One region of the Falsarthrobacter nasiphocae genome, then DNA from elsewhere that is predicted to be linked to it. Evidence: riboswitches for the same ligand, from Rfam matches in the RefSeq annotation. Region 1 holds a riboswitch; each other region holds the start of a gene.
What was found. A riboswitch is a leader RNA that binds a small molecule or an ion and turns the genes downstream of it on or off. The one in region 1 is predicted to bind S-adenosylmethionine.
Positions count from the first base shown of each region.

Region 1 (3,858 bases):
AGCCGCCTGAGGCAGGGGCTTGGGGCTAAGGGTGAAGTCGGAGATGTCGTAGTACGAGCCGCTCTGCGAGTACCCGTCCTCGGTGAGCAGGCCCCGGAGCGCGGTGATGAACTCCTCCGTGCGCACGTAGCGCTCGTCGTGCTCCAGCCACTCCAGCCCGAAGCCGGTGAACTCGTTCTTGAGCCACCCGGAGACGATGTTCACCGCAGACCGGCCGCCCGAGAGGTGGTCCGCCGTGATGAGCCACTTCGCCAGCACGCCGGGGTGCCACAGCCCAGGGTGGATGGCGGAGATGACGTTGAGACGCTCCGTGGCCCCGAGGAGAGCGAGGCTGAACGAGGTCGCCTCGTGCTGCTTGTCCGCGCCGTAGCTGGCCGCGTACCGGGTCTGGGTCAGCGCGTACTCGAACCCGGAGCGCTCGGCGATCCGCGCCAGCTCGCGGTTGTACGGGAACTGCCAGTCCGTGCGCTGCTCGATCGTCGAGACGACGAGCCCGCCCGAGACGTTCGGCACCCAGTACGCGAACTTCAGCGGCGTCTCCAGGGCGGAAACGGGGGTCTTGAGGGTGGACGAGAGTGTGCTCATGGGAGCCTCCTGGGTAGGGAAGGGTGAGGTGAAGGGAAAGGAGACGGGCCGCGAGGGCGGCGCCGTGGTTCAGAGGCGGGGAAGAATCCCCGCGGACCGGAGCCCGGTCACGCGCTCGCGAACGCCGGCAAGGGCGGGCTCGTTGGCGAGGCTCGAGGTGTCCCCGAGTGGGGTCTCCGTGAAGATCTGGCCCAGCAGCCTGCGCATGATCTTGCCGGAGCGGGTCTTCGGCACGTCCTCGACGGCCACGACGTGCGCGGGCTTGGCCACCGGGCCAATCGCGGCGGCTACCGCTTGCCTCACGCGTTCGCGGACCGCTGCGGCGTCATCCGTGCGCGTGGAGGGGCCGACGACGAAAACCGCCACAGCCTGCCCCGTTCGCGCATCAGGCACCGCGCACACGCCCGCCTCCGTGGCCTCGGGCAGCGTCAGGACCGCGGACTCGATCTCGATGCTGGACAGGCGGTGCCCGGACACGTTGAGGACATCGTCCGCCCGGCCGGAGACCCAGAGGTGGCCGTCGCGGTCGAGCGTCGCCCCGTCCCCGGAAGAGAACCAGCCCCGCTCCGCGAACGCGCCGAAGTACGAGTCCCGGTACCGGCCCGGGTTCCCCCACACGGTGCGGGCGATCCCCGGCGGGACGGCGCCCAGGACGAGGTGCCCCGACTGGCCCGGGCTCACGGGGCGGCCCGCGTCATCCACGACGAGCGCCCGCGAGCCCGGCAGGGCAGCGTGGACGGAGCCGGCGGGGACGGGCGCGGCGGCAGCGTCGTCGCCCTCTCCCATCTCCCAGGGGAGGGGGGAGCACACGGTGGCGCCGGTCTCTGACTGCCACCACGTGTCCACGTGGGGAAGGGGGCCGAAGGCGCGCGCAAACCAGGCGTGGGTGTCGGGGTCGATGGGCTCGCCCACCGTGCCGAGGATGGCGAGGCTTGCGAGGTTGTAGTGGGTGGGCAGCCCGTCCGGGAACCAGGAGCGCAGGGTGCGGACGAGGGTGGGCGCCGTGTAGTAGCTCGTCACACCGTAGCGCTCGATGATCTCCAGGTGCCGGCCGGGGTGGGGCGTGTCAGGCGTCCCCTCGTAGAGGACCTGCGCAGCGCCGTTCGAGAGCGGGCCGTAGAGCGCGTACGTGTGGGCCGTGACCCAGGCGAGGTCCGCGGTGCACCAGTGGACGCGGCGGCCGGCGACGCCGAAGAGCTGCTCGAACGTCAGGCTCGCTTGCGTGAGATACCCGCCCGAGGTGTGCACGAGGCCCTTGGGGCGGCCGGTCGTGCCCGAGGTGTACATGATGAAGAGGGGGTGCTCTGCGTCGAAGGAGGCTGGCTCGTGCACGGTGGGAAAGCCGCCGACGAACGTGTCCCACACCCGGTCTCGGCCGGGAGTCAGCGGGACGTCCAGGCCCGTGCGGCGGACCACGAGAACGGCCTCGACCCGGTTGTCCCCAGACAGGGCCTCATCCGCGAGAGGCTTGACCGGCACCGGCAGGCCGCGGCGATTCTGGCCGTCGCTTGTGATGAGCACCTTGGCGCCGGTGTCCTCAATGCGGAACTTCAGCGCCTCCGCGCTGAAACCCCCGAAGACGAGGGCGTGGACCGCGCCGATGCGCGCGCAGGCCAAGGCGGCGACGACGGTCTCCAGGATCACCGGGAGGTGGATGACCACACGGTCCCCCGGCCCGACGCCCAGCGACTCCAGGGCGTGGGCCGCCTGGGAGACGAGCTCCTGGAGGCGGCGGTACGTCACGGTCTGCCGGTCGCCGGGCTCTCCCTCAAGGTGCAGTGCGACCTCGGAGCCGCGGCCCGCCGCCACGTGGCGGTCCACGCAGTTGACGGCGACGTTGAGGCGGCCGCCCTCGAACCACGTGAAGGCGGGGACGCCGTCTGGGCTGACGGACTCGGCGTGGACGGTGTGCCAGGGCTCGTCCCAGTGAAGCCGGCGGGCGGCGTCGGCCCAGTAGCGCTGGCGCTCGGCCTCGGTGGTGGGGTGCGCGAGGAACTGCGGGTCCAGGGTGGGGTGCTGTGCGGCCGGGGCGGTGAGGGGCCCGTCTGGCAAGAGGGACTCGAGCTCCGAGGCGCGGGCCCGGCGGGGGCTGGCGAGAGCGGCGGCTGCGGTGAGTCCCGGAGCGCCTGGGGATGTGCGGGTGCGCAGAGGCGCGGCGGCCTTGACCACGGAAAATCACTCCATCGATCTTGGCGGAAGCACCCTGCTGAATCAGGGTTGCTGCGGCGTCATGGAGCCAAGTCTCTCGGCCGCTCTGGATGGTTCGTGTTTCTAGAATGCATCGAGCGGGCGCTCTGCGCAAGTCCCCTCGTGGGCCTGCCCACATGCTGGGCTTCTGGCCCCTGGTCTCATCCCGGGGCCGCTCGCCCCTTGCCCCTGGTCTCTTCCCCGCGCCCCGCGCCCCGCTGCGGGGCTGGGGCAGGGGGTGGGGAAGGGCGGGTCTCGCTAGGAGGCGAGCCGGGCGAGAGTCTCGCGGATGCCGTCGTCATTGCGGCGGAAGGCGCCCACGATGACGTACCCGAGCCGCGGCATCTTGGCCCCGGCCGTGTTCCAGGTCTCTGTCACGCGGGCGCCGCCCTCGGCGAGGGGCTCGATCTCCCAGCGCCACTGGTGGCCGCCGGGGTGGGTCCACTCGATGAGCCGGCCGTCCTCGAAGGCCGTGACGCGGTTACGGATCTTGTAGCGCAGGTGGTTGAGCTCCATGTGGGTGACGAACTCGTCGCCCAGGGTGAGGCGCTCCGGTCCAGTCACTTCTGCCTGGACGCTGCCGCTGCCGTCGAGTTCGTGGTGCCGGTGCGGGTTGGCCAGCGTCTCGAAGAGCTCCTTCGGGTCGCGAGCTGTCTCCACGGTGTAGGTGATGCGGTCTCGTGAGGTGACCTGTCGGGTCGGTGTCGTCTGCATGGGGACAGCCTACGAGACGAAAATCGGCGTTTATTAGGAAAGGTCCAGGTTTCCTAATAGGCCAAGCTCAGGTTAGTCTTACCTAAGCGACTCGTCGCTGCGTATGATCGACCGACCCTAGACAAGGATTCACTGTGGACTTCTCTCGTCGCACGGGCCTCCTGGCCTTCGGCAGCCTCACCGCGGCCGCCCTCCTCTCCGCCTGCTCCACCGGCTCGTCCGACAAGAGCGCCTCTTCGCCCTCCGGGTCTGCCGCTGCGGACAGCGGCGCGTTCCCCGTCACCATTGAGCACGCGTTCGGCTCCACCGAGATCAAGGCGGAGCCCAAGCGCGTCGCCACGATCTCCTGGGTCAATGCCGACGTCGTGCTGG
Region 1 covers NZ_JAVDUI010000001.1:1,339,262-1,343,119, forward strand. The annotation lists gene sfnG (dimethylsulfone monooxygenase SfnG) at 1-585, opposite strand, end outside; gene J2S35_RS06030 (acetate--CoA ligase) at 655-2,637, opposite strand; SAM riboswitch class I at 2,763-2,850, opposite strand; gene J2S35_RS06035 (SRPBCC family protein) at 3,031-3,486, opposite strand; gene J2S35_RS06040 (iron-siderophore ABC transporter substrate-binding protein) at 3,621-3,858, shown strand, end outside.

Region 2 (3,858 bases), 330 kb from region 1:
AGGCGACAAACGGGGCATGGATCTGCTTTCCTCCGGGCGGGCGGCTCTCCGCACGAGTCTATGCGGCCAACCTGGCCGCCTCTTCAGAGCCCCTCCCGCATAGGCTTGAACGGTGACCCCGACAGCCGCCCGCCTCGACTCCTTCCACCGCCGCCTCCTCGACTGGTTCGACGACCACGAGCGAGACCTTCCCTGGCGCCACGACGGCACCACCGCGTGGGGCGTCTTCGTCAGCGAAGTGATGTCGCAGCAGACCCCCGTCGCCCGCGTGGCCCCCATCTGGGCGGAGTGGATGACGCGCTGGCCCCGTCCGGCCGACCTCGCGTCCGTCCCCGAGGCTGAGGCGGTCCGGGCCTGGGGCCGTCTCGGCTACCCGCGGCGGGCCCGGCGCCTCCACGCAGCGGCCGTGGCCATGGTCGAGGACCACGCCGGCGAGGTCCCCGACACCGAGGAGGAGCTCCTCACCCTCCCCGGCGTGGGCCAGTACACGGCCGCCGCCGTCGCGGCGTTCACGTTTGGCCGCCAGGCCGTCGTCGTCGACACGAACATCCGGCGCGTCCACGCCCGCTGGGAGACGGGGCACGCCCTGCCGGAGCCGAGCCTCACGCGCCGGGAGATGGCGCTGGCCGCCGAGCTCCTCCCGTCAGAGGAGAGCGGGCTCTCGCCGAGGTACAACGCGGCCGTCATGGAGCTGGGGGCGCTGGTGTGCACGGCGCGCTCGCCGCGGTGCGGGGACTGCCCTCTCCTCGACGACTGCGCGTGGATTGCGGCGGGGCGGCCCGAGCCGCATTACACCCCGAAGGGCCAGCCGTGGGCGGGGACGAAACGGCAGATCCGCGGGGCGATCGTCGGGCATCTGCGGGAGCGGGAGGACGGGGACGCGCGGACGACGACGATCCAAGCCGTTGTGGGCTCGGTCCAGCCCTCCCCTGAGCCAAGCCGCGTGGAGGAATGCCTCGAGGACCTCATCAGGGAGGGCATGGTGACGCAGGACGGGGACCGGGTGACGCTGTAGGCGTGGCGAGTGCCTGCGCGCCGAACCCCCGTGACAACGGGGCTGCGAAGGCCGAAACGCTCGCCGGGCCGGAGGTCAGGCAAGGCCGAGGGCCGGACCCCATGGGGACGTGAAAGCGGCGGCCCCCAAACGGGAACCGCCGCTGCACGAAAAGAAGTGGGTGAGCCGCTGCGTGACTGTGCGCGGCCTGCACCGGGACGCCGCTCTCACGGCACGGAGTACTACTCGTTGTTGCCGAGCTTGTCCTTGAGGAAGTCCCCGGCCTTGTTGAGCTTGTCGCCGTGCTGCTCCTGCAGACCGTCGACCTTCTCGTTGAGGCCACCGAGCTTGTCGCCATGCTGCTCCTGCAGACCGTCGACAGCTCCGTTGAGACCGCCCTCGCCGTTGGCGGCGTTTCCGAGCGCGTCCTTGGCACCATTCTTGATGTCTTCGAAACCCATGTGCGTCTCCTTCTGTTGAAGAAAGACCTGAATCACCGTGATGATTCCGGCGGCGCCAGTCCGGTCAGCGCTCTTGTTCTTCAACCTAGACCCGTGGCGACGATTCCCGCAAGCACCCCGGTGAATCCCCGGGGTGCGGCCAGCCCACTGCCAGGGACCGCATCGCAGCACCCGTTCAGGAGAGGCGGCGAATCATCCGAGTGTTGCCCAGGGTGTTGGGCTTGACCCGCGCCAGATCCAGGAACTCGGCCACGCCCTCGTCGTGAGACCGGAGGAGCTCCGCGTAAACGGCCGGATCGACGTCGTCCTGATTGCTCATGACCTCAAAGCCATGGCGAGCGAAAAAGTCCACCTCAAAGGTGAGGCAGAAAACCCGGGTGACCCCAAGGCTGCGCGCGTCGTCGAGAAGAGACTCAAGCAGGCGGCCCCCGAGGCCCTGGCCGCGAGCCCGCCCGTCAACCGCCAGCGTGCGGACCTCAGCGAGGTCCTCCCACATGACGTGGACGGCGCCGCAGGCAAGAAGCCCCTCGGCGTCCTCGGCGACCCGGAACTCCTGGATGGACTCGAAATAGGAGACGGCCTCCTTGGCCACAAGCACGCGCTCAGCCGCGAGCGGTGCGACGAGGGCGCGGATCCCCGCGACGTCCCCCGTCCTCGCGCGGCGGATGACCACGTCCGGCTGTGCGTCGGGTCCGTGCGGTGGGGTGAGGGATTTCGCGGCCATGCCTCCCAGTATGGGTTGCGGGCGGCCGGATTTGTGAACGCGCCCGCCTCTGGGTCAATATAGGAAAAGCAGGATCAAGAGACCCGACGCAAAGCTCTGGCTAGTCGGGCGGCAACCCTCTCCCGTAGTGGGGTGCCCCAGATGAAGATCCGGCCGGCGCGGATTGCGCTCCGGCAAGTACGGCGGTTCCTCGCAGAGAACAGCCTCGATCACACATGAAGGGCCCTTCCTCTGCGAGCCGCCACAGTACTGATGCGGCTCACCGTTCACTTCCAGCCGTCTCTGTGGACACAGGCGGCGGCTGACCGTCACATCAAGGAACATCATGAAACTCAAGAAGCTCATCGCTGCGGCGGCTATAGCCCCCATCGCCCTCAGCCTCGCGGCCTGCTCGCCCTCCGAATCCTCGGGCGACGCCAGCGGCTCGAAGGACTCGAAGACCGTCACGATCGGCATCGTGGACATCAACCCCCAGCAGGACGTGCTCAAGGAGGTCGCGAAGGAGAAGGGCATCAACATTGTCTACAAGCCCTTCCAGACCTACACGCAGCCGAACCCGGCGCTGAAGCAGAAGCAGATTGACCTCAACTGGTTCCAGCACATCGCGTACCTCGCGGACTACAACGTCAATGCGAACGACACACTGACGCCGATCGGCCCCACCGAGATCGTCCCGCTGGGCCTGTACTCCAAGAAGCACACGTCCGTGAAGGACCTCCCGCAGGGCGCCGAGGTGGCCATCCCCAACGACTCCATCAACGAGGCGCGCGCGCTCAACCTCCTCAAGGCCCAGGGCCTCGTCACCCTCACCTCCGAGACCACGGCGCCGAGCACCCTGGACGTGGACAAGGCGAAGTCCAAGGTCAAGGTCACCCCGGTTGACGCCACCCAGACCGTGCTCCAGCTGAGCTCGCTCGACGCCGCCGTCGTGAACAACACGTTCCTGGGCCGCGCGAACCTGGACCCGAACAAGGCCCTCGCGAAGGACGACCCCAAGGATCCCTCGGCCGTCCCGTACGTCAACGGCTTCGTCTCCCGCGCGGAAGACAAGGACAACGAGACCTACAAGCAGATTGCCGAGCTCTACCACGACTCCCGCGTCCAGGAGGCCGTGAAGAAGGAGTCGAAGGGCACCTCGGTCGAGGCGAAGAACTCGCAGGCCGAGATGATCGACGTCCTCAAGAAGTACGAGGACTCGCTCAAGAACGCGAAGAAGTAGGCGCAGTGTCGTCAGTTCTCAACTCCTCGGCGGCGGGCACCGAGCCCGCCGCCGAGGGCGCCATTGTCTTCACCAACGCGACGAAGCAGTTCAGGGTCGGCAAGAACCTTGTCACGGCGGTGGACAACGTGTCCCTGCGCATCGAGAAGGGCGAGATCTTCGGGATCATCGGCTACTCGGGTGCGGGAAAGTCCACAATCGTCCGCCTCATCAACGGTCTTGAGCCCGCCACGAGCGGCTCCATCCTCGTCAACGGCCAGGAGGTCGTGGGGCTGAGCGAGGGGCAGCTGGCGAAGATCCGCCCGAACATCGGCATGATCTTCCAGCAGTTCAACCTCCTCACGTCCCGGACCGTGGAGCGCAACGTCGAGTTCCCGCTGGAGCTCGCCGGGTGGCCCAAGGCCAAGCGCAAGGCCCGCGTGGCCGAGCTCCTCGAGTTCGTAGGCCTCTCCGACCGCGC
Region 2 covers NZ_JAVDUI010000001.1:1,009,081-1,012,938, forward strand. The annotation lists gene J2S35_RS04555 (hypothetical protein) at 1-18, opposite strand, end outside; gene J2S35_RS04560 (HhH-GPD family protein) at 113-1,015, shown strand; gene J2S35_RS04565 (hypothetical protein) at 1,237-1,455, opposite strand; gene J2S35_RS04570 (amino-acid N-acetyltransferase) at 1,631-2,179, opposite strand; SAM riboswitch class IV at 2,252-2,365, shown strand; gene J2S35_RS04575 (MetQ/NlpA family ABC transporter substrate-binding protein) at 2,505-3,398, shown strand; gene J2S35_RS04580 (methionine ABC transporter ATP-binding protein) at 3,404-3,858, shown strand, end outside.
Region 2: linked by a shared signal. The riboswitch ahead of J2S35_RS04575 (MetQ/NlpA family ABC transporter substrate-binding protein) and the one ahead of J2S35_RS06030 (acetate--CoA ligase) in region 1 are both predicted to bind S-adenosylmethionine.

Region 3 (3,858 bases), 400 kb from region 1:
TCCCGGTGGTCTCCACGGCGTGGCCGAGGAGGCTCGAGAAGTCGAACCCGTGCATGGCGAGCACCCAGACGCTCATGATGCCCGCGCCGAGGATGAGGAGGACGGCCTTGATGATCTGCACCCACGTGGTGCCCTTCATGCCGCCGATGAGGACGTACGCGATCATGAGGACGCCGACCACCGCGATGACGAGCGACTGGCCCGTCTTGGAGTCCACCCCGAGGAGCAGGGAGACAAGGCCGCCGGCGCCGGCCATCTGTGCGAGGAGGTAGAAGAAGCAGACGGCGAGCGTCGTCAGGGCGGCGACGATGCGCACGGGGCGCTGACGGAGCCGGAAGCTCAGCACGTCCGCCATCGTGAAGCGTCCCGTGTTGCGCAGGAGCTCCGCCACGAGGAGGAGGGCCACCAGCCAGGCCACGAGGAATCCGATGGAGTAGAGGAATCCGTCGTACCCCTGGACGGCGATAGCGCCGACGATCCCGAGGAACGACGCCGCTGAGAGGTAGTCGCCGGCAATGGCGAGGCCATTCTGCGAGCCGGAGAACGAGTGCCCGCCCGCGAGGTAGTCCGCGCTCGTGGTGTTGGCGCGCGAGGATCGGATGACGATGATCATCGTCACGATGATGAAGGCCGCGAAAATCGAGATGTTGAGGACGGGGTCCCCGACGGCGGCGGCGATGGTCGGCGCGGCAATCATGCGCGGTCCTCCTTGTCAGCGGAGCCGAGGGCGGGGCCCGTGGCGTCGGCGTAGTCGGCCCTGATCTCCTCGCCCAGCGGGTCCATGGTTCGGTTCGCGAAGCGCACGTACATCGCGGTGATGACAAACGTGCTCACAAACTGGAGAAGACCGAACACCAGGCCGATGTTGATGTTGCCCATGACCTTGATGGACATGAAGGAGTGCGCGTAGGCCGCCAGAATGACATAGGCGAAATACCAGACGAGAAAGGCGATCGCCAGGGGGAAGACGAATCGCCGGTGGCGGCTCTTGAGCTCTCGGAACGGTGCGGAGTCCTGGACCGCCTCGTAGGAGTCCAGCCTCCGTTCGTCTGCGCGTGGCTGATGCATGGCCGCGGCCCTACCTTCACACTCAGTGGGCCGCCGTCGTCTCTCGCTCGGCGTGAGGGCGGGCCCCATTGTCCTCTCGACGGGCGTTCCCGCGAGTTGGATCGAGATTAACAGAGACCTAGATCACAGTCACATATGTGTCGGATCACATTGCCGAGTCGGTGCCGAGGAGCCCCCGGACAGGGCCCTCGAGGAGAGCCGCGTGCGTGAGAAATGCGTCGTGCCCGTTCGGGGCCGAGATGCTCACATGGGGCGCCCCCAGAGCACGCGCTAGCCGCTCCGACTGCGCCGGCAGGTAGAGCCGGTCCGTGTCCACGCTCGCCACGAGGAACCTCACCCCGGCAGCCCGCGCGAGCGCAGCCTTGACCCCGCCCCGTCCCCGCCCGACGTCGTGCCCCATGAGCGCCTGCGTGAGGCGCAGGTAACTGTTCGCATCGAAGCGCCGGGAGAGCTTGGCCCCCTGGTGACGCAGGTACGACTCGATGGCGAACCCCTCCGCCCCGTCCCCCTCCTGCGGGCACCGGGAGAACCGCGCCTCAAGCTCAGCCTCGGAGCGGTAGGAGACGTGGGCGATCTGCCGCGCGAGGCTCAGGCCCTGCACGGGGGGCCGCTCCCGCGAGTAGAAGCCGCCCCGGAAGTCGGGATCCGCCCGGATGACGTCGCACTGGACGGCGCCGAGCCCGATCTGCTCAGCGGAGGACGCCGCCGTTGAGGCGATGACGGCGCAGGCGTCCACGAGGCCGGGGAACGTCACGGCCCACTCGAGCGCCCGAGCCCCGCCCAGCGAGCCGCCCAGAACCGCCGCCCACCGGGCCACCCCGAGACGCTCCATGAGCAGCCGCTCCGCCCTGACCCCGTCCCGTAGCGTCACCGCGGGAAAGGCCCCCGCGTACGGCCGCCCCGTCCTGGGGTTGAGCGAGGTCGGCCCCGTCGATCCCGCGCACCCGCCGAGCACGTTGACGGCGACCACGAAGAAGCGCGTGGTGTCCACGGCCCGCCCCGGCCCGATCAGCGCGTCCCACCATCCCGGATCCGCCCCTGCCCCGTGCGCGTGGGCGTCCCCCGTGAGCGCGTGCAGGACCAGCACCGCGTTCTGCCCCCGCGCGTCCAGCGTCCCCCAGGACTCCCACGCGAGGCTCACGTCCTCGAGCCTCTCGCCTGACTCGAGGTCAAGGGGGCCGACGACGGTGACGCCTGCGGCCGTGGGTGCCCCGCCGTCGCGGTCCGGGCCGCCCGGGCTCGCCGCCCCGTCCGGGCGCAGTGCCTGCGAGGAAGCGGCGCCAGAGGGGGTCGAGGGCGCGTGAGCGGGTGACTGGGTGCGGGCGGGTGACGGGGTGTGCTGAGACAAGGTCATCGGCGGCCTTCCAAGATCCCAGGCCGCACTCGAGGCGGCCGCGCTTGCCCGCGCGCCGGTTGTGGCTGCGGACCAGGTCCTCACCCGGGGCACCCCGCCGCGGTGGGAGGGTTGCCGACCAGCTAGCCGGGGCTTGTCAGCTGGTACTCGTGACCTAACCCGTCCATTGTGGACCGAAGCCCCGCCCCCTCGCAACGCCCTGCGCGCGCTGCACGGGTCCCAGGCCCGCCCCGTGCAGCGCCCCCGAGTGTCCAGCGGCTCGCACCACATGAGACGGGGCCGCCCGCGCGCGACGCGCGGGCGGCCCCGTGGCAGGCTCCTGAGGGCTATGCCTTGGCGGCGGCCTCCTCGGCCTCGAGGTCCACTCCCTGCGTGAACTGGGACATGTAGAGGCGGTAGTACGCCCCTTCGCGGGCGATGAGCTCCGCGTGCGTGCCCTGCTCGACGATGTCGCCGTCCTCCATGACGAGAATGATGCTCGCGTCCCGAATGGTGGACAGGCGGTGGGCGATGACGAAGCTCGTCCGGTCCGTGCGCAGGGCCGCCATGGCCTTCTGCACAAGGAGCTCGGTCCGGGTGTCAACGGAGCTCGTCGCCTCGTCCAGGACCAGCAGCGAGGGCTGGGCAATGAACGCGCGGGCAATGGTGATGAGCTGCCGCTCACCGGCGGACACGTTGGTGCCCTCGTCGTCGATCACCGTGTCATACCCGTCCGGCAGGGCCCGGACGAACCGGTCCACGTAGGTGGCGCGGGCCGCCTCGACAACCTCCTCGTCCGTCGCGTCCAGGCGTCCGTACCGGATGTTCTCCCGGATGGTGCCCCCGAAAAGCCACGCGTCCTGGAGGACCATGCCCACCTTGGAGCGGAGCTCGGTGCGGGAGAGGTCCCGCACGTCCACGCCGTCCAGGCGGATCGAGCCGGTCTTGATCTCATAGAACCGCATGAGGAGGTTGACGAGCGTCGTCTTGCCCGCGCCCGTCGGTCCCACGATGGCCACGGTCTGGCCAGGCTCGGCGGTGAACGTGAGGTCGCGGATGAGCGGCTTGTCCTCCACGTAGGAGAAGCCGACGTGGTTGAACTCGACACGGCCCTCGACTCGCGCCGGAAGGACCGAGCTCTCACCCTCGGACGCCTCCTCGTCGGCCTCGAGGAACTCGAACGTCCGCTCCGCGGAGGCCACGCCGGACTGGAGCATGTTCGCCATGCCGGCGATCTGCCCCAGCGGCTGCGTGTACTCGCGCGAGTACTGGATGAACGCGGTCGCGTCGCCGAGCGTCATCTGGCCGGAGGCCACGCGGAGCCCGCCGAGCACCGCAATGCCGACGTAGCTCAGATAGGACACGAACTGCATGACCGGCATGATCATGCCGGAGATGAACTGCGCCCCGAAGGACGCCCGGTAGAGCTCCTCGTTGCGCTCGTCGAAGCGGGAGAT
Region 3 covers NZ_JAVDUI010000001.1:1,738,381-1,742,238, reverse strand. The annotation lists gene J2S35_RS07865 (solute symporter family protein) at 1-697, opposite strand, end outside; gene J2S35_RS07860 (DUF485 domain-containing protein) at 694-1,068, opposite strand; gene metX (homoserine O-acetyltransferase MetX) at 1,214-2,422, opposite strand; SAM riboswitch class IV at 2,458-2,577, opposite strand; gene J2S35_RS07850 (ABC transporter ATP-binding protein) at 2,749-3,858, opposite strand, start outside.
Region 3: linked by a shared signal. The riboswitch ahead of metX (homoserine O-acetyltransferase MetX) and the one ahead of J2S35_RS06030 (acetate--CoA ligase) in region 1 are both predicted to bind S-adenosylmethionine.